3 regions of the Bacillus sp. FJAT-27231 genome follow, and region 3 is predicted to be linked to each of the others. Evidence: riboswitches for the same ligand, from Rfam matches in the RefSeq annotation. Region 3 holds a riboswitch; each other region holds the start of a gene.

Region 1 (10,105 bases), 770 kb from region 3:
CCGATCGTTACATTGGTCGAGCGGATTTCTTGAATCGTATCCACGAGCACGACATGGTTCTCATGTTCTTTCGGTTTTGATTCTTCTTGTTCATCAAAGCTATTTTCTTCTGCTTTTAATGTCAAGACCTGAGAGTCACGGCTGCCGTCTACATATACGGTGCCGCCTTTAGCGCCGCCTTTGTAAAGACGCTCGTACACTTTTTCTACTTGCTCCACTGTGTAGCCGCGCGGGGCATTCACTGTTTTCGAAATGGAGCTGTCGATCCAGCGCTGAATCACACACTGAACATCAGCATGCGCTTCAGGAGCGAGGCTCATCGCCGTTACAAACCATTCCGGTAAGTTGTCTGGATCTGCCTGTGGATGACGATCCAAATACTCTTTTACGATGTCTGCCTTCACTTCAATAAATTTCCCTAAACGTCCACTGCGGTAGTACGTGAAGGAGAAGTAAGGTTCTAAACCGGTAGATACTCCAACCATTGTTCCAGTGGATCCCGTTGGCGCAACAGTTAAGAGATGCGAGTTACGAATGCCGTTTTCAATAATAGACTCGCGAACATCTTCCGGCATTTTCTTCATATAACCTGTTTCGATGAATGCTTGGCGCAAACGATTGGTCTCTTCCTCTGTTTCTCCTTCAAGGAATGGGAAGCTGCCTTTTTCTTTTGCCAGTTCCACAGAAGCTCTGTAGGCTGTTGTCGCAATCGTTTCGAACACTTTGTCTACAAGCTCATTGCCTTCAGGCGAACCGTATTCTTTCTCACAGTAAATTAATAAGTCAGCAAGCCCCATTACACCAAGACCGACACGGCGTTCACCGAGTGCCTGCTTTTTATTTTCTTCCAGGAAGTAAGGCGTTGCATCAATCACATTATCCTGCATTCTTACCCCTGTACGGACTGTTTCTTTCAGCTTTTCAAAATTAACCGTCTTCGTTTCTTTGTCTGCCATTTCTGCCAGGTTAACAGCAGCCAAGTTACAAACAGAAAATGGTGCGAGAGGCTGCTCTCCACATGGGTTTGTCGCTACAACTTGCTGACCGTATGCTTTTGCATTGGTCATGTCATTCGCATTATCAATAAAGAAAATACCTGGTTCAGCGGAATATGTCGCACAAATATTGATCAAGTTCCACAATTCGCGCGCCTTGATCTTACGGTATGTACGCACGGCATGTCCTTGTTTTTCCCACTCGCGTACATCGCCGACTTTATGCCAGTTTTCGTTATAATAGGCCATCTCTTCTTTGCTATACGTTTCAACAGCTGGAAAACGCAATTCATAGTCTGCGTCTTTCTCGACCGCTTCCATGAACTCTTTCGTTAAGCAGATAGAAATATTAGCACCTGTTAAAAACTCAGGATTGTGAACCGTGTACGTTCCGCCTGTTCTTAATTTCTCTTCTGCTTCTTTAATAATTTCAGCGCTGAAGCCGCCGTAGCCCGGAATGTTTTTGTAATTGACCACTCCTTGATACATGGCTTCTTCGCGTTCAGTAAGCGGCTTGAAGTTCAGCTTGTCCTTCGCTGCTTTTTTGATTTGTTCATCTTCTGTATTTTCAAGCAAATAGCGTAAAATACGCGGATTTTGCATTTTTGAAATGATAAATTCTACGATATCTGGATGCCAGTCCGCTAGCATGATCATTTGGGCCAAGTTGTTGCATTGGTTCGTTACACCAACTCTCTAAGTCACCCTAGAGTTCAGACCATATCTTACACCCTACTGAGTGCCCTCGCACTTCGGAAGCACTTACTTCCTACTCTACTCCCTTCCACCTAAGGTGTGGTTTCGATGGTCGTTGAACCTTCTCCACTCTTCCGAGACAGGAGCTTGGCTGCTGATTGTCTTTTTCCACCTGCTGTTTTTGAGCGTTCACGTCTGCTGTTTCCAGCTGCGTTGTAGCCAACAGGTCATGTAAAGAGTTCCCAGCAATTCACGAGGTTTTTTTATAGACGAGGCACTTATTTACCACGTCTGGATCCACCCTGCTCAACAAGATGCGTTAATTTCGCAATGTCATCAAGCCAGGAAACCGATCCGGATGATTTTCCGTTGACGCCCTTAGCGAGCGTGTTGCGTGGGCGCAGGGTAGAACCGTTCGTCCCAACACCGCCGCCGCGGCTCATAATTTCCATCACTTGCTTGCGATGTTCAGAAATACCTTCGCGTGAATCAGGAACGAATGGCATAACGTAACAGTTAAAATACGTTACATCCGTCTGTGCTCCTGCTCCATAAAGAACGCGTCCCGCTGGAATAAAATTTAAGTTCACAAGCTCTTGATAAAATTTCTCGAACCACTCTTTACGCTTTTCTTCTGTTTTTTCTACAGAAGCGAGGCCTGTTGCGTTTCGTTTAGCAATTTGCTCGTAGTAAATTTCTAGAGGCTTTTCAATCACATCAAGAGGACGGCGGATAAGGCCTGTTTCTTGTTCTTTCGGATCATCCAATGCACCGCGGAATTCTTCATCCACAAGTACTTCGGCTTTTTTCTCCTGCCAGTCAATGCTGGTAATAAAACCAACACCTCTCGCTGGAAACTTCGGATCCTCTTTAATCGTTAACACAACAAAATCGCCTTCCGTTAACGTGACTTTCTCTGTGTCTTTAAACGAATAGCGGTCGATCATAACAAGACGTGAAACCCCTTTGTGAGTGATTTTCATATCAGGGGTGACAGGATGAACTTGAGGGAAGACGCTGATGTCTTTGTTCAATCTGTCAATGTTGAGGGACATATTCTTTTGTGACGCAACAGACATAATCACAGCTCCTTTTCTTCTACATATTTCACAGTCATTTAAACATTCTATACCCATGTATTCTGACTAAAAACTCAACAAACACAATATATTGTGTTTGTTTTTCTTGATACATTACTATATATTGAGTTAAAAACATTTTTTTGTCAAGCTGACAAACGACCGCCTTCCGATGTAAAAATGCGATCGAACTAGGGAAAACAACGATATTGCCAAAACAAGAAAATTTTTCGTGCTCGGCCCTCACGTAGCTTTCTTCTTTTTTCCGCAAAAAAAGAGAACAAGCCTAAAGGCTAGCTTCTCTTTCGCTTGATGATTTATCTTTTAAAATTCCATTCATCTGAAGCGTATTTTTCTTTCGCAAGCCGCTCAATATAGGCTAGTTCTTCTGCCGTAAATTCATACGGTTCAAGCTCAATTCCAAGACCTTCCTCAAACCCTTTTTTGAATGCTTCGCCCGCCATATCATAAGTCACTCTGTTTGGGCTAATGTCATTAATGGCGACGGCTTTATTTTTAAACGCCCGCTGCATTCTCTCTTTCACCCGTTCATTCGAGTATGTAAATAAACTGAACAGCTTGTCTTCATCTAGATCCAGCAAGATGGAGCCATGCTGCAAAATAACACCTTTTTGTCTCGTCTGGGCACTTCCTGCTACTTTTCGGCCTTCAACGACGAGTTCGTACCAGCTTGGCGCATCAAAACAGACAGACGACCGTGGGTTTTTCAAGCTGTCTTTCTCCTCTTCTGTCCGTGGTACTGCAAAATAAGCCTCTAGACTAAGGTGATGGAATCCTTTTAAGATTCCCTCAGATATCACTCTGTATGCCTCTGTCACCCCAGCTGGCATATTTGGATGCTCCTCCGTAACGATGACACTATACGTTAACTCATGTTCATGAAGCACGCCTCTACCGCCAGTTGGACGGCGGACAAAGCCAAGACCATGCCGTTTAACAGCCTCCAAATCAATTTCCTTTGTTGCTTTTTGAAAATACCCAATTGACAACGCTGCTGGTTCCCAGCCGTAGAAACGAATCACAGGCGGGATTTTCCCTTTGCTATGCCATTCTAATAGCGCCTCATCCATTGCCATATTGAATTCTGCCGTCTGCCGGCCGGAATCAACAAATCTCCAAATCTCTTTTTTCATGGTGATTGCCGCCTTTTTCATGATAAATTCACCCACTTAGTGTATCAAAAGCAGAGACAAAAACAAAGAGTTATCGCTCGTTTATTTCTTTTGATTCTTCCCGCAGCCACGTTTATAATAGAAATCAGTGCATGTTTACTAGGAAGGGGTGTATCCATTGCTTTATACAATAGCTGCCATTTTAGGCGCCATCATTCTGTATACTTTATATATGTATTTTTCCCAGAAAAAAGCGGTCAAGTCGCTCTCCCAGGAAGAGTTCATTAAAGGGTACCGCAAAGCTCAGCTCATTGATGTCCGTGAACCGAACGAATTTGAAGCGGGTCACATTTTAGGCGCGCGCAACATTCCGCTTACACAAATGAAAACGCGCATGAAGGAAATTCGTCCGGACAAGCCTGTGTATCTGTATTGCCAAAGCGGCCTGCGCAGCGGCAGAGCTGCTCAGACATTGTACAAAAAAGGCTACCGCGATTTATATCACTTACAAGGCGGGTTCAAAGGCTGGACTGGAAAAGTAAAAAGTAAGTAAAAAACTGCCTCCACCGAGGCAGTTTTTCTATTGTAAACATTTAAGCGTTCTGCAATTCCCGCTCGTAACGAAGAACTGGCTTACGAGCTGCTGCTGTTTCATCAAGACGGCCGATGACGGTTGTATGCGGCGCTTCTTGAACGATTTCTGGGTTAGCTTCTGCTTCCTTCGCAATTTGAATCATAACGTCGATGAAAGCATCTAGCGTTTCTTTTGACTCTGTTTCAGTCGGTTCGATCATAATACATTCTTCCACATTTAATGGGAAGTAAATTGTAGGTGGATGGAAACCGAAGTCTAACAGACGCTTAGCAATGTCAAGCGTACGCACCCCAAGCTTTTTCTGGCGTTTTCCGCTGAGTACAAATTCATGCTTACAATGACGGTTAAACGGCAGGTCAAAATAAGGAGCAAGTCTGCGCATCATATAGTTAGCGTTTAATACCGCATATTCTGTTACCGCTTTTAAGCCATCTGGGCCCATTGAGCGGATATACGTATAAGCGCGAACATTAATGCCAAAGTTTCCGTAAAACGGTTTTACGCGGCCAATGGACTGCGGGCGGTTATAATCGAAACGATAGACGCCTTCTTCTTTCACTAGAACCGGTTTTGGCAAGTAAGGAATTAAATCCTTCTTCACGCCGACTGGACCAGAACCCGGACCGCCGCCGCCGTGAGGACCCGTAAATGTTTTATGGAGATTTAAGTGAACCACATCAAATCCCATATCTCCAGGACGGGCTTTTGACATAACGGCATTTAAGTTGGCGCCGTCATAATACACCTTGCCGCCGACACCGTGAATGATTTCAGTGATTTCTAAAATATTTTCTTCAAATAAGCCAAGTGTATTTGGATTTGTCAGCATGAGCGCTGCAGTTGTCTCGTCCGCTACCCGTCTTAAATCTTCTAAATCTACTAAGCCGTCTTCCCCAGACTTCACCGTTACCGTTTCAAAACCGGCAACTGTAGCAGAGGCTGGGTTTGTACCGTGAGCAGAATCCGGTACAATTACTTTTGTACGATTAAAGTCCCCGTTTTCTTCATGGTAAGCACGAATCATCATTAATCCCGTCCACTCACCCTGAGCTCCTGCTGCTGGCTGCAGTGTCACTTCATCCATGCCTGTAATTTCTTTTAAATGCTCTTGAAGGTCGTACAATAGCTCCATTGCTCCTTGTACAGTTTCTTCTTGTTGAAGGGGATGCACATGAGCAAAACCTTCAAAACGAGCAACGTCTTCATTAATTTTCGGATTGTATTTCATCGTACAAGAACCAAGTGGATAAAATCCAGAATCCACACCATGGTTTCTATTTGATAGCGCTGTGTAATGACGCATAATATCAAGTTCAGAGACTTCCGGAAGTTCCGGCTCTTCCTCACGTAAATATCCTGCAGGCAAAAGGGCAGACAAATCTGCTTCTGGTACATCTAATTCAGGCAGACTATAGCCAATCCGCCCTGGTTGAGACAATTCGAAAATAAGCTCTTGGTCCTTCTTATTCATGGCTATCCCCCAATTCTTTTGCAAAAAGTTCAATTTCTTCTTTTGTCCGCAGTTCTGTCACAGCAACGAGCATGCAATTTTCAAGACCATCGTAAGTAAGACCAAGGTCATAACCGCCAATAATGCCTTTTTCAAGCAGCTTTTGGTTTACTTCTCTTACCGGTTTATTGAGGCGAATAACAAATTCATTAAATACAGGTCCCTCAAACAAGACTTCTACTCCATTTTGCTTTAACGTCTCTCTAGCAAAAAATGCTTTTTGCAAGTTTTGTGTCGCGATTTCACGCACACCTTTTTTACCTAAAGCTGTCATAGCTACACTGGCTGCAAGAGCGTTAAGTGCCTGATTGGAGCAAATGTTAGAAGTCGCTTTGTCACGACGGATATGCTGCTCGCGTGCTTGCAGCGTCAATACGAAGCCGCGTTGTCCTTGATCATCATGCGTCTGGCCAACGAGACGGCCTGGCACTTTACGCATCAGCTTTTTCGTTACTGCAAAGTATCCGCAGTGCGGTCCGCCAAATTGAGCCGGAATGCCAAATGGCTGAGCGTCACCGATCACAATATCAGCACCAAATTTTCCTGGAGGTGTCAGTGCACCAAGAGCAAGTGGATTAGAAGAAACAACAAACATGGCTTTTGCGTCATGAGCCGCTTTTTCTACTTCAGAAAGTGACTCAATCGCACCGAAGAAGTTAGGATATTGAACGATCACAGCTGCTGTATCGTTATCGACTAATTCATTTAGCTGATCAATGTCTGTTACTCCATTTTTGTGCGGGATTACCACTACTTCAATGTTTTGGCCTTTTGCGTAAGTCGCTAACACATCGCGTGACTCTGGATGAACCGTTTCTGATACGAGTACTTTCTTTCTTTTCGTCTGACCAGCGCTTAGCATAGCTGCTTCCGCCAACGCTGTGCCTCCGTCATACATAGAAGAGTTCGCTACATCCATACCCGTTAATTCGCAAATCATCGTTTGGAATTCAAAGATCGCTTGCAGTTCCCCTTGGGAAATTTCTGGCTGGTACGGTGTGTAAGCTGTGTAAAATTCTGAACGAGAAATAACGTGGTCTACAATAGACGGCGTATAGTGATCATATACACCTGCCCCTAAAAAGGAAGCATATTGTTTCGCATTGATGTTTTTAGCAGCCATTGCGCTTAATTCTTTTTTCAACGCTGGTTCTGCTTTTGCTTCTTTAATATTATATAATCCCTGAAAACGTACTTTTTCAGGAATGTCGGCAAATAATTCATCTACCGTTTGGACACCCACTGTTGCAAGCATTTCCTTTTTATCCGTTTCTGTCATCGGCAAGTAACGATGCTTCATTATATTCCCCTTCTCTCTTTCTTATTTTGAGCGTTTATAAAATGGTGGTTTTACCGTTTTAGCTGTTAATTTTTTGCCGCGGATTTCTACTTGCAGCTCTTGATCAGGTACAGCATACTCTGCTTTCACTAAAGCCAGACCAATATTTTTCTTTAACGTCGGTGATTGAGTACCGGTCGTTACATGACCCACTTCTTCTTCACCGGAAAAAACAAGATAGCCGTGACGCGGAATTCCCCGATCTATCATCTCAAGACCAATCAATTTCCGCTTCGGACCATTTTCTTTCTGCTCTTTCAACACGTCTAGGCCAATAAAGTCCTCTTTGTTTGTCTTTACTGCAAAACCTAAGCCTGCTTCAAGTGGTGAAATATCATCAGCTAGCTCCTGTCCATATAAAGCAAGGTTCGCTTCAAAGCGTAAGGTATCACGCGCACCGAGTCCGCATGGAAGAAGACCGTCTTCTTTGCCAGCCTCTAAAAGATCTTCCCATAGCTTAGGGGCATCTTCACTTCGGCTATAAATCTCAAAGCCATCTTCTCCTGTGTAACCAGTTCGTGATACGAGAGCTGGTATCCCGTTAATTCTAACTTCCTGCTTAAACTTAAAAGACTTAATCTCACTTAAATCCACATCAGCCACTAGCTTTTGCAAAATTCCTTCAGCAGCAGGACCTTGAATAGCGAGTTGTGCCCAGTCTTTTGATACGTTTTCAACTTCTATATTTCCTGCTTGATGCTTCTTCAGCCAATCAAAATCTTTATCTGTATTCGCTGCATTCACAACAAGTAGATAATCATCTTCAGCTAGCATGTAGACGAGCAAATCATCGACAGCTCCGCCTTTTTCATTACACATAATCGTATAGATTGCTTGATCTGGCTGGAGCTTTGACAAGTCGTTCGTCATCATTTTTTGTAGAAAGGCTAAGGAGTCTTTTCCCTTTACTGTAATTTCCCCCATATGAGAAACATCAAAAAGCCCTGCCTTTGTGCGGACAGCCTCATGTTCTTCTTTAATACTTGAAAATTGAACAGGCAGTTCCCATCCTCCAAAATCAATCGTTTTTGCTCCAGATCGCTGGTACGATTCAAACAATGGTGTGCGCTTTAATTCTCCCATTTCCCTACCCCTTTCATTGTCTTCCTGCGGTTCAGCCCATTATTTTTGCATAAAAAAAGACAAAGAACAGCTTTTACAAGTTGTTCTCTGTCCTTGAACCTGAAAGTTTAACCTGGTAAACAGGCTGTCTTCTTTGGTGGTTTCGTTAACGAAACGCTCTCCAGAGTCGCGTCCAGCAAGAGTTCTTTTGCCTGAGAGATTCACAAAAAGCTTGTTTGCTCCTTCGGCGCTGTATAAACAGTCTCTCCCCTCGCCTTCATTCGCTATATTTAGTTAATAAATGGGCATACTATGAACATCGGATTAGAGTAAATCAACAATATTCGCTTTTTTGCAAAATGACATAATATTTTGTTCACTTACATCCTACCATTAAAGGTAAGGTTTCGGCAACATATTTTATAAAGGAGTTTTTCAAATGGATGTGGAAATTTATTTCGATCATAGCTGGGAAGAGGAATTAGAAAAAAGACTCGAACAAGATGGGCCTTGGGGGAGCTGGCCGCTTTTCCAATCGACTATTAATATGGAAAGACGAATGATGGTCCCTGATTTTGAAGGATTGTTAGCTCCTAGCTTTCTGCCGGAACTTACGGCTCTTCCGCATCAGCTTGAAGCAGCTAGAAGAGTAGTGGAAGAAATGAATGGCAAAGCTATTTTAGCGGATGAAGTAGGACTCGGCAAAACAATCGAAGCTGGGCTAGTATTAAAAGAGTATTTGATTCGCGGCCTCGTGAAAAAAGTTTTAATCTTAGCTCCGGCTTCTCTCGTTTCTCAATGGGCCCATGAGTTAACTACTAAATTTTACATTCCTGCTATTGCCCAAAAGAAGTTTTATGCCTGGGATGAGCATGATATCGTCATTTCCTCGATCGATACAGCCAAACGAAGTCCGCACAAGGAAAAAATTTATGAACAAGACTATGACTTAGTTATTATTGATGAAGCTCATAAATTAAAAAACCATAAAACAAAAAACTATCAATTTGTCCGTCACTTAAAAAAGAAATTTTGCCTATTACTCACAGCGACACCTATTCAAAACCGGCTTGATGAAATGTTCCATCTCGTTTCGCTATTAAAGCCTGGTCATTTGGGAAGCGAAGGACAGTTTAGTGAGCAGTTTAAAAAAGGAGACCGGCAAGTACAAAACCATCACCATTTAATTAAGCTCATGAATAAAGTGATGATTCGTAACCGTCGGCAGGATACAGGTGTGGAGTGGACAGCCAGAAAAGTAGAATCCGTTAAAGTGACTTTCACAGAGGAAGAACGCTCGCTCTATCAAGCTCTTGAACAGCTCGTCCGCAGCCAGCCAGATGATGTACGGTCTGCTTTTTCCTTGCTTACTTTGCAGCGGGAAGCCTGCAGCAGCAAAGAAGCCGTCTTTTTCACCTTAAGAAACATGGCGAAGAAGCTGAATGGAAACCATCTTGATTTTCCAGAGAGTTTTCAAAACGCTTTGTCACATATACAGAACATTACGCACAACTCTAAAGCAGAAAAAGCACTTCAGCTCGTTCAATCGATTAATGACAAAGTAATTATTTTTACTGAATACCGGGCAACGCAGCTATATTTACAGTGGTTCTTTAAACAAAACGGGATTACATCCGTCCCCTTCCGCGGTGGGTTTAAACGCGGAAAGAAAGATTGGATGAAGCAGCTTTTCGAG
Region 2 (10,105 bases), 550 kb from region 3:
TCGGCGGCTTATTTCTCACCCATACTTCATATGAAGCCTATGATACCGGCGCACACTGGCTAAGCCGGATGCTTGAGCCGGCTACTATTGCTTTTGCTGTGCCGCTCTATAAGTATTTCAATATATTAAAAAAACATGCAGCTGAAATTATACTAAGCGTACTATCCGGCTCGGTTACCGCTATTATTTCATCCATGGCGATGGCCAAAATGCTGCATTTAAATACAGAAATTGTTGATAGTCTCATCCCACGCTCTGTCACTACGCCTATCGCGATGGGTGTCTCTGAAAGCATTGGCGGCGTGCCCGCTATTACAGCTGTGTTCGTCATCATGACCGGGTTGCTTGGTTCTGTGATTGGCCCAATGATAATCCAGCTTTTGCGTATTGAGAATGACATTGCCCGCGGAGTGCTTCTTGGCACGGCTGCACACGGTGCTGGCACATCAAAAGCCTTTGAGTTTGGCTCGGTTACAGGAACCATTTCGAGCTTATCCATGATTATGGCTGCTCTTATTACGCTTTTCCTGACGCCGTGGATTCTACCGGTTATGCTTATCTTTTTTTAACTGTTGTGTAATACAAAAGGGACTTGTATCTAAAAGCAAGTCCCTTTTGTATTTCGTCATTGCACTCTAAGCAGCCCCCGTATAACACGAAGGACTGCCTTCGCAACCTGACTTCTACCGTAAAATAATACTGCCATTCAACTGTATATAAATAGGTTGTTTCCCTCCACAGTGAGACGACTGAGATTTTACAGGCGCATCTAACAGCTCAATATCCACCTGCTTAATTTGCCCGGTAAAAGGAAACTCCGGCACCGGATAATGAGGACTGACAGGTGTTAAGCGATCACGCCCAATGTCCAGCCCTTCAATTGAAAGGACAAATGGCAGAGTCCTCTCCAAATGAACGATGCCTGCTAATTCGTTATTAATATAAAGCTTTCCTATGCCCTGAATAAGCTTTTTTCTCTTAAATTCAAAACGGATAACCGAAAATCCAATCGGTACTTCTATAGACGATCGCACCTTATAAACCGTGCCTACATAGTTGTACTCGTATATTAAGTAGTTATCCTTTATATAGAGCGTATAACCGCTCGAATGGCTTCCATAAGCAATTAAAACGCCTTCTTCTGTAGTGTTCAAGCGAAGAATGGGAATGGTAATCGAATAAGAGGTTAAAGTCATTCTGGGAGCGGCACCACTGGGCAGATGAGCCATTCCTGGATAGTAAGTGAAGAGGGTTCTTCCTTCCTGCAAACCCTGATATCCTTTGTGAAACATCCTATCATCGAGAGGAAGGACATTGTACTTCTCCGCTTCCTCTACCCACCTTTCTTCCATTTCTTTTACCTTTTCGGGATACCGTTCTGCCAAGTTGTACTTTTGCGAGAAATCCTCATTGATATAATAGAGTTCCCATTTATCTTCATGGAAAGGAACACCTTTTTCATGATACGTAACAGCCATCCAGCCGTCATGCCAAATCGCCCGATTGCCAAGCATCTCAAAATACTGTGTTATCCGTTTGGTGGGAGCTTGAGGTTCCTTAAAGGTATCCTTCATGCTGACACCGTGCATCGGCATCTGGGCAACACCGTCAAATTCTTGCGGCGGAGCAATCTTTAAAATATCGAGGATAGTAGGCATAATATCAATAGCATGATAGAACTGGGAACGAACAGCTCCTTTATCACAGATTTCCTGAGGCCATTGAATAATGAGAGGAACACGGACCCCTCCTAAAAATGTATCTTGCTTATAGTATTTAAAAGGGGTGTTACTAACTTGAGCCCACCCTTTCGGATAATTTGGACTGACAGAGGCCCCCCCAATTTCATCTATTTTTTCAAAGAGCTCGTCGACACTCTCCCCAATTCCATTAAAATAGGCTGCATCATAGATGGAACCATTCCATCCACCTTCCTGGCTGCCTCCATTATCCGATAGCAAAACGATAATCGTATCATCCAATTGATCTTTGTCTCTTAAAAACTCTAAAAGCCGCCCAATTTGCTCATCGGTATGTGTTAAAAAGCCAGCAAACGTTTCCTGAAACCGAATAAATAAAGCTCTTTCCTTCTCAGTCAGTTCAGACCATGGCTTGATTCCGGGGTTGCGCTCTACCAGCTCAGCGTTCGGCGGGATGACACCTAATTCTTTTTGGCGCTTAAACCGCTCTTCACGGATATAATCCCATCCTTTGTCGTAGACCCCTTTATATTTTTCGATGAAAGATTTCGGCACTTGATGCGGCTCATGCTGTGCCCCAAAGGCTAAATATAGAAAAAATGGGCGTTCTGGAGTAACAGACAAGTGATCCGTCAAAAATTCCAATGATTTATCAACAAGATCCTCCGATAAATGATAATTTTGTTTTTTATCCCGCTGAACACGGTGATTGTCGTAAATTAAATCGGGCTCATACTGATCTGTCATCCCTAATAAAAAGCCATAAAATCGGTCAAACCCTTTAGCAAGCGGCCAATTGTCAAATGGGCCGCTGGAAGCCGCTTCATGACCGGGAACGAGATGCCACTTTCCAGCCATATAAGTAGCCATTCCATGCTTTCTTAAAATTTCTGCTATGAGAGCCGCGCGCTCTGTAATTCTTCCTCGTTTATTAGGATATTGAGGCCCCCAGTCCAATTCAGTTACCATCCCCACTCCAACAGCATGACAGTTACGGCCAGTCAGCAGACAAGCGCGAGTGGGTGAACATAAAGGAGTCACATTAAAATTATTGTACCTTAACCCATTGTGCGCGATTGAATCTATATAAGGTGTTTTGATTTCCGAACCGTAACAGCCTACTGCAGAAAACCCAACATCATCTAATACAATAAATACGACATTTGTTTTCTGTTTACCGATGTCTGTTTCCTTTTTCATTCCCCTCTTCCCTTCAAGTAAGATAGGCATAACTACATGAGAGTGTAGACGAAGCCTCTATTAGGCTGATGGAAACGTTTGTCAACAGCCTAATACATTATGAAGTGTATTTTGAGAACGAAATAGTTATGCTGACGGAACATAGAGGTTTATGTGCATAACAAAAAAAGCTTAACCTGTAAATGAGGTTAAGCTTCACTATCTATTGCCGTTGCTTTATTACGTTTTAGATGGGTCTTTTCTTAAGGATTTCTGGCCGATCGTTATTTAGAACGTGATTGCTCCGCGAATTGATTGAAATCCGGCATAGTTGGATTAGATATATAGTGTCCGCCTTCTACTTGAATCGTTTGTCCTGTAATAAATTTAGACTCATCAGAAGCAAGGAATAAAACGGTATAGCCAATGTCGTCCGCTTCCCCGTGGTATGGCAACGCATTATATTTAGCGAAAATATCAAGCACCGCTTCCGGCATATTGTTTTTAGCTGCAGGAGTTAAAATTAATCCTGGGGCTACTCCATTACAGCGAATACCATCTTTTCCGTATTGTGCTGCAATGTATCTTGTCAAATTCACAACAGCGGCTTTAGAAGCGCCGTAAGCAGAACGCAAGGCATCGCCAGCAAAGGCGGCCATAGAAGCGGTATTAATGATCGAGCCGCCTCCCGCTTTAATCATATGAGGGATGGCAAACCGGCTGCCTAATAACACACTTTTTGTATTAACATTCATTAAACGGTCCCATTCTTCTAAATCCATATTTACAACGTCCAAATCTTTATGAAGGTTTGTTAAGCCTACATTGTTAAAAAGGACGGTAATCGTTCCATATTGTTCAACTGTGAAATCAACAGCCGCTTTAATAGACTCTTCCTTTGAAGCATCTAAAAATACCGCCGCTGCTTCACCCCCTTGTTTCTTTATATTCTCTGCAGCCTCTTTGGCTCCTTCAATGTTAAAGTCAGCAATAATAACCTTTGCTCCTTCTTTTGCCATTAAGGTAGCAGCCGATAATCCAATTCCAGAAGCGCCTCCTGTAACGAGAGCTACTTTTCCCTCTACACGTTTCATTTCCTTCACTCCTTTATATATTGCTACTCTCTTAGCTATTCCCCACTGATTAACTCAATGATAACTCTTTCATCCTTAAAATATTTTAACATTTAAATATTAACTTTCAAAACAATTTGTTTATCCAGTTTTCCCCTATATTTCCCCGGCTTTTTTACATATTCTTTCTCTCAATTGGAAATGATAGGAGACGTGAAGAAAGGACGGAGTACAGAATGGACAATTTACTCATTGCGCGGTCCCTGTTTGGCACAACGATGGCTTTTCACATTATTTTTGCCACTATTGGAGTCGGACTGCCCTTAATGATTTTGACGGCAGAATTGCTTTATCAAAAAACGAAGGACTTAGACTATGTGGTGATGGCCAAACGCTGGACCAAAACATTTGCCGTTTTGCTTGGAGTTGGCATTCCAACCGGTACGATCGCTGGCGTTCAATTATCTCTTCTTTGGCCTGGCTTTATGGAGGTTATCGGACGCGTCATGCCGCTGCCATTTCAAATTGAAATCTATGCTTTTTTCATAGAGGCCCTCTTTATGTCTATTTACGTCTATGCAGCCGAAAGAATTGCTCCATGGATGAGAGTTATCAGCTTAACGTTAGTTGCTCTAGGAGCGCTCGCATCGGCTGTTTTGATCACCAATGTGCATGCTTTCCAAGGCACTCCCGCCGGATTCCGTTATGAAAATGGCAAATTTCTTGATATTAATCCATGGGAAGCCTTCTTTAATCCGAGCTTCTTTGTTACGGCTGGACATGTCGCCTTATCGGCCTATGTTGTTGGCGCTTTTGTAGTAGCTTCCGTTGCGGCCTTTAAAATGATGAGAAATAAATATGGTTCAAGAGTATATCTTTTTCATCAAAAAGCGTTAATGGCAAGCCTTGTTTTAGGAGGAATCTTTTCTTTTTTAACAGCGATTAACGGGCATGAATCGGCCCAGTATTTACATGAATACCAGCCAGAAAAATTAGCGGCTGCTGAAGGCTTGTTCGAAACACAGTCACATGCTCCTTTAGCGATCGGAGGCATTACGGATCGGGAAACCCAGACGATCAAAGGGGCTATTGAAATTCCCTGGTTATTAAGTTTTCTAGCAGGCAACAGCTTTGACACGGTTGTGGTCGGGTTAAATGACTTTCCCGAAGAATTGTGGCCGCCCTTGTTTATTCACACACTTTTTAATGCTATGGTCGGGATCGGTTCATTGCTTATTCTCATTTCGCTAGCGGGGATTGTATGGAAAAAGTTTATGAAAAAGGACCGCTTTCCAAAATGGTTTTTGTGGGTGTTAGTGGCATCCGGCCCGCTAGCGGTGATTGCGATTGAATGCGGTTGGATCTTCGCTTGTACAGGAAGGCAGCCATGGGTCATTTATCGAGTGTTGGCTACCGCTGATTCAGTTACCTCCGCAACCAACTTAGGCGTTCTTTTCCTCTTATTCTTTAGTGTATATGTACTTCTAGGCATTACCGTTGTAGCAGTGCTGTTGTACTTTTTTAGAAAGAATACAGAGTTGGATGATATCCAAAAGGCTGAAAAAGGCGCTTAACGATTCTACTTACATGTATAGGAGGCCCTATTGATGACAAATGAATTAATCGCGATCACAATCTTGTGGGGGTTTGTATTTATTTATTCTATTATGGCAACGATGGACTTCGGTGCAGGCTTCTGGTCGATGATTTACATAAACCGGGAAAAAACAAGGGCGACGAATATTGCCAACCGCTACTTATCCCCCACTTGGGAAGTGACAAACACGTTTATCGTCGCCTTAGTTGTTGCTGTGTATAGCTTATTTCCGAAGGCCGCTTACACGCTCGGTACAATTCTGCTCGTTCCAGGAAGCATGATTTTGTTATTACTGGCGGTCAGAAGTGCCTTCTTAGTCTTTTCAAATATTGCAACTGAGTATAAAAAGCCGCTAACGTATGTTTCAGGTATTACCGGCATTTTAATTCCCGGCCTGTTAATTAGTGTGCTGCCAGTTGCTCACGGCGCATTCATCGAGTACGAAGGCGGTCACCCGTCTTTAAACCTCCAAAAGCTGTTTACGAGCCCGAATGAATATGCCTTTATCGGCTTTGCGATTAGCAGCACCCTTTTTTTGTCTTCTTTATTGCTAGCAGATTATTCGAAAACCTCTAATGAAATGGAGGCTTACAAAGTTTATTTAAGAGACTGCCGCATTTTAGGTCCTATTTCATTGTTAATGGCTTTTGCGATTATGCTGACTTTAAGAGCAGAAACACCTTGGCTATACACACGCATGATGAATGATTTGCCTTTGTTGTTCGTTTCACTCGGCTTCTTTTTAATTGGCGGGATTAGTCTGTTCCTTCCATCCTTTCCGAACAAAGAAGAGAGGGGAATGCCAAGAATTGCCGTCATTGCGGTTACAATTCAATATTTCATTGCTAGTTATGTGTACGGGAAAGCTCATTTGCCGTATATGGTCTATCCTAACGTAACGATTCAATCAGGCTTCACAGACCCCAATTCTTTTATGGCTGTGTTCATCACGTACATTGCCGGCTTTGCCATTCTCTTTCCCGGCTTTATTTATTTTTGGAGATTGTTTATGCACGATAAAAAATACTTGCGGCAAAAAAGTTCCTAGCCATGAAAAAAGCTTAACGGGCTACAAGCCCGTTAAGCTTTTAGACTATTGAGAAACGTTGGCTTTCTTCGTTGCTCGCCAGATACTGCGCCTCGAAAGACAAACTTTTTCAATCAGCCTGATGATATATAAAGTAGACTTTGCTTACAATCATTCCTACCAATAAAAAACGATGGTGAACAGCCTAAAAGCTTTGCTTTATTGCTGCCAATAATCCAGCACGGACGTAACCAGTACTGACAACGCGTAGATAAGCAAAATGACTTGTAACAAGTTTACTTTTCTCTTGCGTTGATTTATGAAAAAAAGCCCTATACAGATAATTGCTAGGAGGATACTCGTCACATTGAGTAAAAGTTGGTTTTCTACCATTGCTCTTACGTAAACACGATTGTTTTATTACCATGAACAATAATTTTATCCTCCACATGCCAGGAAACCGCCTCAGCAAGTACACTTCTTTCTACATGACGACCAGCAATCTTAAGGTCTTCTGCTGTGTAACGGTGATTTACCCGCAGGATGTCCTGTTCAATAATCGGTCCCTCATCTAGCTCGTTTGTCACATAATGCGCAGTCGCTCCAATTAATTTTACCCCACGGTTAAAAGCTCGCACATAAGGATTTGCCCCTACAAATGCCGGCAAGAAAGAGTGATGGATGTTAATGATTTGATTTGGATATTTTGATATAAAACCAGGAGAAAGGATTTGCATGTATCTCGCTAAGACAATAAAGTCTACTTTTCCTTCCATTAGTTCCATTGCTTTTTGTTCCGCCTCTTCTTTCGATTCATGGGAAAGCGGAATATGGTAATACGGAATGCCATAGCTCTCTACTACTTCTTTTAAATCTGGATGGTTACTAATCACCATTGGAATTTCAACTGGGAGCTCCTTTGATTTCCAGCGCCAAATTAATTCTAACAGACAATGATCCGCCTTAGAGACAAAGATAGCCATGCGCTTGGCTTTTTCTTTGTTTCTTAATTCCCACTCCATTGGATAGGACTCGGATAACTCCCGCAACCCTTGTTCAAGCTTCTCAACGGCTGTATCCGTCTCTTCCATATCAAATTCAATTCTCATAAAGAAAATGCCGTCTTTTGGATTCGTCGTATGCTGGTCAAATTGAACAATATTCGCTTTGTGCTCCAGCAAAACATTTGACACAGCTGAAATAATGCCCGGCTTTTCCGGACAAGTGACTAACAATTTAAAGTAATTAAGATTCCCCTTTTTATGCAAAACTCTTCCTCCATCCTTAAATGTTATATTCATTTCAAAAAGAACTACTCTATCGCACAGTCGCTTGAAGTAAAGCTTTCCCCCACTAGAAAACCTAATTCTTCTGTGTAATCAACCTGTGTTTCTGTATCTAAGTACCGTTCGGTAAAACGATCCATTCGAATTTCAATTCCTTGACAGTCAATCACTTTATCATTTCGGCGCGGCTCATCAAATACAAGCTGAAACCTCACAGATACACCACATCCGCCAGCGACATCCGCATCAATTCTTGGACTATTCTTTTCCTCTAGTACCATTGCTTTTAACTGTTTTACAGCCGGCTCTGTTAATCTGATCACGATTATTCCACCCCTTCCTGTAAGCGTTTTCCCTGGTATATACCCTTCTCCATTTGTCGGCTTTCAACCACTTCCCGACACTTTTTATACACGCAAAAAAGGACAGAAAAGGGTAACGTTCCCTTCTCTGTCCTTTTACCTGAGAGTTTAACTCCATCCAGCGATCGGATTGAGCCTTCCCCTTTGGTGGCGTATTTAAACGCGCTCTCCAGAGGTGCGTCCCATTGTGGTTCTTCTACCTGAGAGATTGATTCCAAGGGTCTTTTTGGAACTTGCTCCTTCGGTGGCTCACTGCTTGCACTCTCCCACAATCGTCATCCGCTATTTTCATTCAGAATAATTGAAATATTAATGATTGTCAATTGCTTTTATTTTTCTTTGACGATTCCGCTTACAAAAAAAGAGGGAACCATTAGTATCCCTCATGACGAAAAATCAAAAACCGTTCATTGTCATTCTTTTCATAGAGCCCTGGCACCTTCACTTCTTTTAAAAGCTGAAATGGAGTATACATCTCGAGAAATTGAATGTATTCGGCCGTTGGGTAGTAAAGAACAATATCAACAGACCGCTGTTGTTCTTCAACTGAGCTCATAATATTGTGAACGACTTTCATAAAAATTTGGATAGAAAACGGGTTAAAAAAATAAAAGCGATTATCTTCCTTCCCAATTTTATAGTCCTCTGCGGCACAACATTCAAAGCGGATAGAACGAACGGGACTCTTTTTTTTCTTCATATACTCGGCCAGATTTTCAATCGCTTCCTGGTATAGCTGTCCATTCACCTCAACCCCCGTGCCCCGCACGTTAAACCGATAGTGAATATAAAATAACAGACGCCCTTTTCCACAGCCGAAGTCTACGACTCCGTCCGTTCTCTTTAGCTCGTATTCCCGGAACAACTCGTCTATTGCTTCATAAGGGGTTGCTTCATAACGATTATAATGAAGCGACTGATAGAGCCATTCCCATGTGCCGCCTGTCTGAATTTTGAGCAGACGGTCGTACTCTTTTTCATTCATTGCAGTTCCCCAATTCGTTTTTCTCTATTATAAGACAGCCGCTTTCTCCTGCTCAAATAACGATCCTATCTCTGTGGTCAGTAAAATGGCGAACATGGCGAGTAACGGACACTCCCCTTACTCAAACAAGCTTTTAAACTCTCCATATCCTTCTTCGTCTAGCTTATCCTTTGGCACAAAGCGAAGAGCGGCTGAATTAATGCAGTAGCGCGCCCGATCTGGACCGGGACCGTCATCGAACACATGGCCTAAGTGGGAATCAGAGGTTTTCGCCCGTACTTCAATCCGCCTCATGCCATGAGAAGTATCGAGCTTTTCCTCTAACTCTATACGGCGCAAGGGCTTTGTAAAACTCGGCCAGCCGCAGCCAGCATCATATTTATCAGTCGAACTAAACAATGGCTCTCCTGAAATAATGTCGACGTAAATCCCCTCTTCTATATGATTCCAATACTCATTGCGAAACGGTGGTTCCGTTGCGTTATGCTTTGTCACTTCATATTGAAGCGGTGTTAATTCTTGACGCAATTGCTCATCTGTTTTCCGATTCTTCCAATTTTCACGAATAAACTTTGCCCGTCCAGACCCTTCTCTATAAAGATTATAATGGAAAGGGTTCTTTTTATAATAATGCTGATGCTTCTCCTCCGCCCGGTAAAAAGGACCTGCCGGCAGGATGGCCGTTACAACGGGCTTTTGAAAACGGCCGCTCGCTTCAAGCGCTGTCTTCGAAGCCTCTGCTAATTCTTTTTGTTCTTCGTCATGATAAAAAATCGCCGTTTTATAAGACAAGCCCCGATCATTAAATTGCCCGCCCGCATCTGTCGGATCAATTTGCTGCCAGAATAGTTCCACTAATTTTTTATAGGGAAAAACAGCCGGGTCAAACTTTATTT
Region 3 (10,105 bases):
TGTCGTAGTGTTCCAATATCCATTTGGCTCGATTTCTTTTTTATCTATTCTGAGATAGGGGGAAACTTCTTTTAAAATAATCAACACACTCTCTTTGTTCTTTATAGACAATGTATAAGAGTCCTTGTGAAGGCCAGGCTTATAATTCTTCTTGTTACTAATGGCTCCGCCGGTCAGTGTTTGAATGTATAGAAGAAGCTCTTTATCCGACGAAGAAATGGTAATGCAAGGACGCCGATGTTCTCTTTGATGCATTCTAGTTAGTGTGATAGAGCCTTCCCCGTCTATAATTCCTGCTAAATAGCCCGCTTCCCAATCTTTCATGTCCTCTCCCCCTAAATTATTGTTATTCCTGAAAAAATGGAAGCTTTATGAAAGAAAAAACTCGTCAAGTTGTGATGATCATCAACTTGTATAGAAGCTTCAAAACATAGAATTGTTATTTCTATGAGTCTATTTTTCTAAGAAAGGATAATAAAAATTAAGTTTTTATTTAGATAATGATCCAAGTATAGGGTTTAGATACGAGAAGCCTTACTAACCCAGCGCATAACAGCCGTGATGACATCTTCCAGTTCTCTGCCGATTGGGGTTAAGGAATAGATGACTTTTCTTGGGGAGGATTCGAATGTCTTCTTTACGACTAGTCCTTCGTTTTCTAGCTCCCGCAGCCGTTCTGTGAGGAGCCGGTCAGAGATGCCAGAGATTTCATTTAGCAATTCGTGATATCTTTTATCACCCTTTAGCAAAGTATAAATAATGATTCCCATCCAACGCTTGCCAATGAATTCAATCGTATGGTGAAAGTTATCGCAAATCGTCGCTTTGTCTTTATGTTTCTTCTGAAGACAATTCCATTCATTTTGTTCGCTCATTCTGATAACCTCAATGTTTTTATCTTAATTTTAGCATAGAGTATTTGACAACCCAAGCTTACTAGTAGTAAGCTTATTTTTGAACTTACTATTAGTAAGTTTAATTGGGAGGGAAAAGTATGATAACAACGATGCCAAGCTTATCAGAAGTCATTCGCAATCGACATTCTGTTAGAAAATATGATCCACATTATAAAATTCCGAGACAGGAAATAGAGGAAATGCTGCAAGAAGCCATGTTAGCTCCATCATCTAGTAATCTTCAGCCGTGGCGCTTTATCGTCATTGATGATGAAGAAACGAAGAAGGAACTGAAGGCTATTGCTTATAATCAGGAGCAAGTTGAGACATCTTCAGCAGTTATTGCCGTTTTAGGTGATATTGAGATGTACAAGAATGTCGAAAAAGTATACCGCAGCAGCTATGAGGCAGGTTTCATCGACGAAGCGAGCATGAACAAGCTAATTCAGAATACGAATAATACTTATCCTAATGCGCCTGTTGAAGCAAGAGCTAATATTGCTTCATTTGACACAGGCCTCGTCTCGATGCAGCTTATGCTGATTGCCAAAGCGAATGGTTACGATACGGTAACGATGGGTGGATTTGATAAGCAAAAATTTGCTGAGCGGTTTGATGTGCCAGAAAGATATATTCCAATTGTTTTAATCGCTCTTGGCAAGGCCGCTGCGCCAGCTCATAAAACGACCCGGCTGCCGCTTGAAGAAATGGTTCGTTTTATCTAATTAAATAAATACCTCTATCAATAGGGGAGTGAAGGAGCATTCCGCGATTTTGCGGGATGCTCCTTTGTTCATTTTATTAACGATAAAAAAATAACAAATTAATCAAAAAACAGTTGACAATTACAACTATTTTTAATATTCTAAACGAAACATAGCGGATGACGATTGTGGGAGAGTGCGAGTAATGAGCCACCGAAGGAGCAAGTTCCAAAAAAGACCCTTGGAACTAATCTCTCAGGTAGAAGAACCACAATGGGACGCACCTCTGGAGAGCGCGTTTAAATACGCCACCAAAGGGGAAGACTCAATCCGATCGCTGGATGGAGTTAAACTCTCAGGTAAAAGGACAGAGAAGGGAACGTTACCCTTTTCTGTCCTTTTTTGCGTGCAGAAAAGGTGACGAGATAGAGCACTTTTCTAAAAGAGAAGAGTGAAAAAGCTTGGTTATTCAGCAGCGAGCGAACGAAATGTAAACGAATAGGAGGCGTAGAGATGAGTTTGCAAAATAATGATTTCACTATTTTCGAAGCGATTGAGCATGAGAAACGTCGCCAGCATGAAACGCTGGAGTTGATTGCATCAGAGAACTTTGTCAGCACGGATGTTTTAGAAGCAATGGGAAGCGTCATGACAAATAAATATGCTGAGGGTTATCCGGGGAAACGTTATTACGGCGGCTGTGAATTTGTTGATGTGGCAGAGCGGACAGCGATTGAACGGTTAACGACACTGTTCGGTGCCAAGTATGCCAATGTTCAGCCTCATTCAGGGGCACAGGCGAACCTTGCCGTTTTTTATGCATTGCTTCAGCCTGGCGACAAAATTATGGGGATGAATCTTTCGCACGGCGGGCATTTAACTCACGGAAGTCCTGTAAGCATCTCTGGCAAGTGGTTTGAAGTAGTTTCTTACGGAGTCAAGGAAGATACACAATTAATTGATTATGACGAAGTAGAGGCGATGGCTCGTAAAGAAAAGCCCAAATTAATTATTGCTGGTGCAAGCGCTTACCCAAGGACGATTGATTTTGCCAGATTCAAAGAAATTGCCGATCAAGTGGGTGCAAAGTTCATGGTAGACATGGCACACATCGCGGGACTTGTAGCAGCCGGTCTTCACCCTTCTCCGATTCCTTATGCAGATGTAGTGACAAGCACGACCCATAAAACATTAAGAGGACCACGCGGCGGCTTTATTTTAACGAACGACGAAGAGATCATTAAAGCGGTTAACAAAGCGGTATTCCCTGGTATTCAAGGTGGACCGTTGATGCATATCATTGCCGCAAAAGCGGTTGCTTTTAACGAAGCTCTACAGCCAGCCTTTAAAGATTACGCCAAACAGGTGATTAAAAACAGCCAAAAACTTGGGGAAGTATTAAAGAAAGAAGGAGCAGCTCTCGTCTCTGGAGGAACGGATAATCATCTGATTTTGCTAGATGTGCGCCCATGGGGGTTAACTGGAAAAGAAGCAGAGCGTCTGCTTGAAGAAGCAGGAATCACAGTGAATAAGAATACGATTCCTTACGATCCAGAAAGTCCTTTTGTGACGAGCGGAGTCCGGATGGGAACTGCTGCCTTAACAACGCGCGGAATGAAAGAAGAACAAATGGAACAGATTGCCCAAGTGATTGCTGCTGTACTGAAAAGTAAAGGGGAGCCGGCAGTGGTGGCAGAGGCTAAAGAAAAAACTGCGTCTATCTGCGGAGTTTATCCGTTATTCCAACAGCCGATCAACGTATAAGAAAGGAGCATCATAATGGAATTTCAGAGTTGCTTTGATATTATCGGACCTATTATGGTTGGACCATCAAGTTCCCATACTGCTGGTGTTGTGTCGATTGGCAAATTCATTTATGAACTGCTGGATGGTTGTCCTGAAGAGGCAGACATTATTTTCTACGACTCTTTTGCTGAAACGTATCAAGGCCATGGGACAGATAAAGCACTTCTTGGCGGATTACTCGGCATGGGTACGGATGACCCGGGAATTCGGCATGCATTGCAGCTTGCATATAAAGCGGGTCTTGATTACACGATTGAACCTCAAGGGTCTTGCCTATTCTTTGATCATCCCAATACAACGATGGTAACCGCAAAAAGAGGGGATCATCTTGTAAAAGTAGGCGGAGCTTCGCTAGGAGGCGGTTTATCTAAAATCTTTATGATTAACGGACGAATGGTGGATATCCGTCTGAGCACAAGCGATGATTTTTCAGCCTTGGCTAAAAACTACCAAGTGTACCGATTAAGAGAAGAAATTGCGAGGAATGCCTGATGGAAATTTTATCAATGAGAGAACTTCTGGAATTCTGTGAAAAGGAACAGAAAACGATCGGTGAAACCATGCTGATGCTGGAAGAAAAGAAGTCAGGAAGAGATCAACAAACGATTCTTCGTATGATGGAAGAACGATTGATCAAGATGAAGGAAGCCGTTGATATTGGAACAAAGGATTCCTCTCCTGCACCAAGCGGTATTTCAGGGGGAGATGCCGTTAAGATGGGAGAGTACGTGAAGTCTGGAAAACCGCTTACAGGCAGCTATATTAGCCAGGCTATGACATTTTCACTCGCTACTTCAGAGAGCAATGCTCGAATGGGTGTTATTGTAGCCACTCCAACTGCTGGAGCAGCAGGCATTTTACCTGGCGTGCTATTCTCCCTGCATCAAAATGATGGAACGCCTTTTAAAGATTTGGTTATGGGATTATTTACGGCTAGCATGCTTGGGTATGTAATTGCCAATCGCTCATTTATTTCAGGGGCTGCTGGCGGTTGTCAGGCAGAGGTTGGCTCGGCAGCTGCGATGGCTGCCGGTACCATTACGGAATTAAAGGGAGGAAGCCCGCAGCAAGCGGTACATGCAACCGCTATAGCAATGAAATCTCTTTTGGGATTAGTTTGTGATCCTGTTGCCGGTCTTGTCGAAGTGCCTTGCGTTAAACGAAATGCAATTGGCACATCCATTGCTTTTTCAGCTGCCGATCTGGCTCTTGCCGGAGTAGAAAGCCGGATTCCGTGTGATGAAGTGATTGAGGCAATGTATAAGGTAGGGAAAGACATGCCAAGAACACTCCGGGAAACAGCTCTTGGGGGCCTTGCCGTAACGGAAACGGGACTCAAGGTTAAAGAACGGCTGTTTTGCAGTAAAAAATAACGAGAAGTTCGTAAGTCAATCCAGACATCATGCAGGGGGAACAACATGATGTCTGGATCTAACATCACGATAAAAGGGGAAGCGTGAGTTTGATCGCTACGTATTTTCAGAGGGAAGAAAGGATAGGGTATAGCTTTTGGGAGCTGTACCCATCCATGCACAAAAAAGACGTCACGATAGAGGTGCTGTCTTACACAAAAGGGGTTTACTAAGTTTTTATATAAATAAAAGAAAAAGCGTTGTAGAGAAAGGGAGAAAAGAAACAATGACAAAAGCGACTGCAGATTTACTATATAGCAAAGAGCACGAATGGGTATTTCAACTAAGTGGAAACCGTGTAAGAATCGGTATTTCTGATTATGCACAAAAACAGTTGGGTGATATCGTATTCGTAGAAAATCCAGAAGTGGATGGCGAAGTAGCAGCAAATGAATCGATGGGAACAATTGAATCGGTCAAGGCGGTATCAGAGTTATTCTCTCCTGTATCTGGCACGGTCGTGACAGTGAATGAGCTATTAGAAGATGAACCTGCGTTAATTAACGAGCAGCCATATGAAGACGGCTGGTTAATTGAAGTAGAAATGTCTAATCCAGAAGAGCTTAAAGAACTTTTAAGCGAAAATGGCTACCAAGAATTTATTCGTGAAGAAGAGTAAGCAGAGCATGAACGCTATTCCCTCCTTTATGTAAAACAAGAGAAGGGGAAGTTTTTCGTCAGGGATGAACAATCAAGCACACAGTTTTCCGTTCTATCTTTCGCACAATCGGTAGCTAGGACAGCTCAATACTGCATGACATACAAGAGAAAGAGACGGAAGACATTCCATTATGTATGAATGTAAGGCGAAACCACTGTGAATGAAGGGCATGAAAAAGTACTTTCTAACCTGCTCATTCTAGTGGTTTTAATTAAGTCAAAATTAAGTCAAGCGTGGTAGGAGTGGATGATATGGCGAATGAGTATGTCCGCAAACCGGAATGGCTCAAAATTAAATTAAATACAAACGAAGATTATACAGGACTAAAGAAAATGATGCGTGAAAAAAAGCTGCACACGGTTTGTGAAGAAGCAAAATGTCCTAATATCCACGAATGCTGGGCTGTGCGTAAAACGGCAACCTTTATGATTTTAGGAAGTGTCTGCACGCGCGCCTGCCGTTTCTGTGCTGTGCAGACTGGCCTTCCAACGGAACTAGATTGGAACGAGCCGAAGCGTGTAGCAGAATCAGTCGAGCAAATGGGGTTAAAGCATGTGGTCATTACGGCTGTAGCTCGTGATGATTTAAAAGACGGCGGCGCAGGAGTTTTTGCCGAAACGGTAAGAGCCGTAAGAGAACGCAACCCGTTTTGCAGCATTGAAGTATTGCCTTCTGATATGAACGGAAAATATGAAAATTTAAAGCTGTTAATGGATGCCAAACCAGATATTTTAAATCACAATATTGAAACGGTAAGAAGATTAACGCCGAGAGTCCGTGCGCGGGCAACTTATGAGCGTTCTCTTGAACTTTTAAGAAGAGCAAAAGAACTAAATCCGCTTACGCCGACGAAATCCAGCATTATGATTGGGCTCGGAGAAACAAAAGAAGAAATTATTGAAACGATGGATGACCTATTGGCTAACAACGTAGACATCGTAACCATTGGACAGTATTTACAACCAACAAAACGACATTTAAAGGTGCAGAAATATTGGAGTCCAGAAGAATTCAATGAATTAAAGGAGATTGCTTTATCGAAAGGATTCAGTCATTGCGAGGCAGGCCCGCTCGTTCGTTCTTCCTATCATGCAGATGAACAGGTTCGTGCTGCTGTATCGAACCGATAAAGTGAGTAAATAAAAAGGGGAGAACAAAATGGGAGTATACGATCTTGTGATCATTGGAGGCGGAACGGGTGGATACGTTGCAGCCATTCGAGCTTCACAGTTAGGTTTAAAAACGGCAGTGGTAGAAAAGGGAGAGCTTGGCGGAACGTGCCTTCATGCAGGCTGTATCCCGAGTAAGGCATTATTGAGAAGTGCAGAAATATACAAAAATGCAAAAAATGGCGAGGAGTTTGGGGTCATTGCTCCTGAAGTACGTTTAGACTTCTCTAAGGTACAGGCTCGAAAAGAGTCAATTACGGCCCGTTTGCTTAAAGGCATCCAGCATTTAATGAAAAAAGGGAAAATCGATATATATGAAGGAAAAGGTCACATCGTCCAACCAAAGGCTGTTTCAGTTGAGTTGAGAAGTGGAGAAGAGAGCATATTGCTAAACGCAGAAAATATAGTGATTGCAACAGGGTCTCGTCCAAGAATGCTCTCTGGTTTAGAAGCGGATGGACAATATGTGATGACATCCGACGAGGCGCTGCAAATGGAAGAGCTGCCAAATTCTATTATCGTTGTCGGCGGCGGCGTTATTGGCATTGAATGGGCGTCTATGCTCGTTGACTTTGGTTTAGACGTAACCGTCATTGAATATGCAGATCGCATCTTGCCGACAGAAGATAAAGATATTTCAAAAGAAGTCCAGCGTCTTATGAAGAAAAAAGGTGTCAAAATTATCACAAGCGCAAAGGTATTGCCAGAAACATTAGAAAAAGGCGATGGAGTTTCCATTAAAGCAGAGCATAAAGGAAGCGAAAAATCATTTTCTGCTGATAAGTTGTTGGTGTCGGTTGGAAGACAGCCGAATGTTGAAGGAGTAGGCCTAGAAAATACCGCCGTCTCATTAGAGAGAGGATTTATTAAAACCAATGAGTATTATCAAACGGATGAACCAGGCATTTATGCGATTGGCGATGTGATTGGCGGGTTACAACTTGCCCATGTTGCTTCGCATGAAGGAATGATTGCCATTGAGCATATCGCAGATCAAAATCCGTCCCCGCTTAATCCGGCGCTCGTATCAAAATGTGTATATAGCAGTCCTGAAGTTGCCAGTGTGGGATTAACAGAAGAAGAGGCACAGGAAAAAGGACATCAAGTAAAAATCGGAAAATTTTCATTCCGAGCGATCGGAAAAGCGCTTGTTTTTGGAGAAACCGACGGCTTCGTTAAACTGGTCGTTGAGGAAGGATCTAATAAACTCCTAGGAGCGCATATGGTTGGACCGCATGTGACAGATATGATTACGGAAGCGGGTCTTGCTCAAGTATTGAACGCAACGTCTATGGATATTGCTCATACGATACATCCTCATCCAGCCTTAACGGAAGCAATCGGCGAAGCCGCATTAGCGGTAGAGGGCAAGGAAATCCACGCTTAAAAGAGAAACTTGAGGAGGAACAAGGCTGTTTGAGCTGCGATTCTAGAGACAATGAATAATAGAGGCATAGGCAACGTGTATCGGCAGTCTGAGTCATGATTTCTTATCACTAAAGTAAGCCTTTATAAAGACGGCTAAGGGGTGCTCACTCCTTGTAGATAACTTCTTAGGAGGCATGTGAAAATGAGGAAAATCAATAAGATGCTCGTAGCGAATAGAGGAGAAATTGCCATTCGCGTATTTCGTGCCTGTACGGAGCTCCATATCCGGACAGTAGCGATTTACTCTAAGGAAGATTCAGGGTCCTATCACCGTTACAAAGCGGACGAAGCCTATCTTGTGGGGAAAGGCAAGAAGCCGATTGACGCTTATCTTGATATTGAAAACATTATCGAGATTGCTAAACAGGCAGAAGTTGATGCGATTCACCCAGGGTATGGTTTTTTATCAGAAAATATCGAATTTGCTAAACGCTGTGAGGAAGAAGGCATTATTTTTATCGGTCCTACTTCCCAGCATTTAGATATGTTTGGAGATAAAGTCAAAGCGAGAATCCAGGCGCAGCGGGCGGACATTCCGGTTATTCCAGGGACAGACGGCCCTGTTGACAGCTTAGAAGAAGTGGTAGCATTTGGCCGGGAGCACGGCTTTCCGCTCATGATCAAAGCAGCGCTCGGCGGCGGCGGCCGCGGCATGCGGATTGTCCATAATGTCGAAGAAGTAAAAGAAGCATACGAGCGGGCCAAGTCAGAAGCGAAAGCAGCGTTTGGCAATAGCGAAGTATATGTAGAAAAGTTTGTCCAGAATCCGAAACATATTGAAGTGCAGATTCTTGGTGACCACCAAGGGGATATTGTTCACTTATACGAACGGGACTGTTCTGTACAGCGCCGCCATCAAAAAGTCGTAGAAGTCGCACCATGCGTGTCGTTGCCTGAAGATTTGCGCAATGACATTTGTGAAGCAGCTGTCAAGCTCATGAAAAACGTGGACTACTTAAATGCAGGGACCGTCGAATTCCTTGTAGCGGGCGATCAATTCTATTTTATTGAAGTGAACCCGCGTGTCCAGGTAGAGCATACCATTACGGAAATGATCACGGGCATTGATATTGTCCAATCCCAAATTTTAATTGCAGAAGGCCACTCGTTACATAGCGAAACAGTCGGCATTCCCGCACAAAAAGACATTACGATTCATGGCTATGCGATCCAGTCCCGTGTGACAACGGAGGACCCGCTGAATGACTTCATGCCGGATACGGGCAAAATCATGGCATATCGCTCCGGCGGCGGTTTTGGGGTCCGCTTGGATGCAGGAAACGGCTTCCAAGGATCCATCATTACACCTTACTATGACTCGCTGCTTGTGAAAGTCTCCACACAAGCGCTCACCTTTGAACAGGCCGCTTCGAAGATGCTGCGGAATTTAAAGGAATTTCGGATTCGGGGCATTAAGACGAATATTCCGTTCCTTGAAAATGTCATGCGGCATGAAAACTTTATTACCGGAAATTATGATACTTCATTTATTGATACGACGCCGGAATTATTCGACTTTCCGAAAAGCAAAGACCGCGGAACGAAAATGCTGAATTATATTGGCAATGTCACGATCAATGGCTTCCCGGGCATTGAGAAAAAGAAAAAGCCGCTTTTTGATCCGCCTCCCGTTCCGAATGTGAACCGTTTAGAGGCAGCTGCCTCCGGCACGAAACAAATTTTAGACGAAAGAGGCGCGGATGGTTTGGTGGAGTGGGTGAAATCCCGGTCAGAGGTCCTCTTAACGGATACAACCTTCCGGGATGCCCATCAGTCGCTGCTCGCTACCCGTGTGCGGACTCACGATCTTCTTCAGATCGCCGAGCCGACGGCGAAGCTGCTGCCAGAAGCTTTCTCTTTAGAAATGTGGGGCGGTGCCACGTTTGATGTCTCGTACCGTTTCTTAAAAGAAGATCCGTGGGAGCGGTTAGCAGCCTTACGGGAAAAAGTGCCGAACGTTTTGTTCCAAATGCTCCTTCGAGCATCGAATGCTGTTGGCTATACCAACTATCCGGATAACGTGATCCGG

Evidence for each region. Region 3 has a riboswitch for glycine ahead of glyA (serine hydroxymethyltransferase). Riboswitches for the same ligand answer to the same signal wherever they lie in the genome.
Region 1: it holds a riboswitch for glycine, as region 3 does, so the genes downstream of both, gcvT (glycine cleavage system aminomethyltransferase GcvT) here and glyA (serine hydroxymethyltransferase) in region 3, are expected to answer to the same signal.
Region 2: it holds a riboswitch for glycine, as region 3 does, so the genes downstream of both, AC623_RS19335 (iron-sulfur cluster biosynthesis family protein) here and glyA (serine hydroxymethyltransferase) in region 3, are expected to answer to the same signal.

The regions. Positions count from the first base shown of each region.
Region 1 is NZ_LFZU01000001.1:2,714,299-2,724,403, forward strand. It holds partial or broken gene AC623_RS13035 (vitamin B12-dependent ribonucleotide reductase) at 1-1,658, opposite strand, end outside; partial or broken gene AC623_RS13040 (ribonucleotide reductase N-terminal alpha domain-containing protein) at 1,976-2,770, opposite strand; gene AC623_RS13050 (lipoate--protein ligase family protein) at 3,088-3,924, opposite strand; gene AC623_RS13055 (rhodanese-like domain-containing protein) at 4,136-4,456, shown strand; gene gcvPB (aminomethyl-transferring glycine dehydrogenase subunit GcvPB) at 4,497-5,969, opposite strand; gene gcvPA (aminomethyl-transferring glycine dehydrogenase subunit GcvPA) at 5,962-7,308, opposite strand; gene gcvT (glycine cleavage system aminomethyltransferase GcvT) at 7,330-8,430, opposite strand; glycine riboswitch at 8,516-8,596, opposite strand; glycine riboswitch at 8,600-8,690, opposite strand; gene AC623_RS13075 (DEAD/DEAH box helicase) at 8,849-10,105, shown strand, end outside.
Region 2 is NZ_LFZU01000001.1:4,037,446-4,047,550, forward strand. It holds gene AC623_RS19305 (CidB/LrgB family autolysis modulator) at 1-569, shown strand, start outside; gene AC623_RS19310 (arylsulfatase) at 684-2,900, opposite strand; gene AC623_RS19315 (SDR family NAD(P)-dependent oxidoreductase) at 3,164-3,973, opposite strand; gene AC623_RS19320 (cytochrome ubiquinol oxidase subunit I) at 4,189-5,526, shown strand; gene AC623_RS19325 (cytochrome d ubiquinol oxidase subunit II) at 5,560-6,597, shown strand; gene purU (formyltetrahydrofolate deformylase) at 6,975-7,877, opposite strand; gene AC623_RS19335 (iron-sulfur cluster biosynthesis family protein) at 7,889-8,185, opposite strand; glycine riboswitch at 8,311-8,399, opposite strand; glycine riboswitch at 8,403-8,503, opposite strand; gene AC623_RS19345 (SAM-dependent methyltransferase) at 8,598-9,209, opposite strand; gene msrB (peptide-methionine (R)-S-oxide reductase MsrB) at 9,327-9,776, opposite strand; partial or broken gene msrA (peptide-methionine (S)-S-oxide reductase MsrA) at 9,762-10,105, opposite strand, start outside.
Region 3 is NZ_LFZU01000001.1:3,483,947-3,494,051, reverse strand. It holds gene AC623_RS16875 (LAGLIDADG family homing endonuclease) at 1-324, opposite strand, end outside; gene AC623_RS16870 (winged helix-turn-helix transcriptional regulator) at 519-875, opposite strand; gene AC623_RS16865 (nitroreductase family protein) at 995-1,621, shown strand; glycine riboswitch at 1,780-1,881, shown strand; glycine riboswitch at 1,885-1,973, shown strand; gene glyA (serine hydroxymethyltransferase) at 2,114-3,364, shown strand; gene AC623_RS16850 (serine dehydratase beta chain) at 3,380-3,898, shown strand; gene sdaAA (L-serine ammonia-lyase, iron-sulfur-dependent, subunit alpha) at 3,898-4,779, shown strand; gene gcvH (glycine cleavage system protein GcvH) at 5,045-5,437, shown strand; gene lipA (lipoyl synthase) at 5,731-6,609, shown strand; gene lpdA (dihydrolipoyl dehydrogenase) at 6,638-8,035, shown strand; partial or broken gene pyc (pyruvate carboxylase) at 8,219-10,105, shown strand, end outside.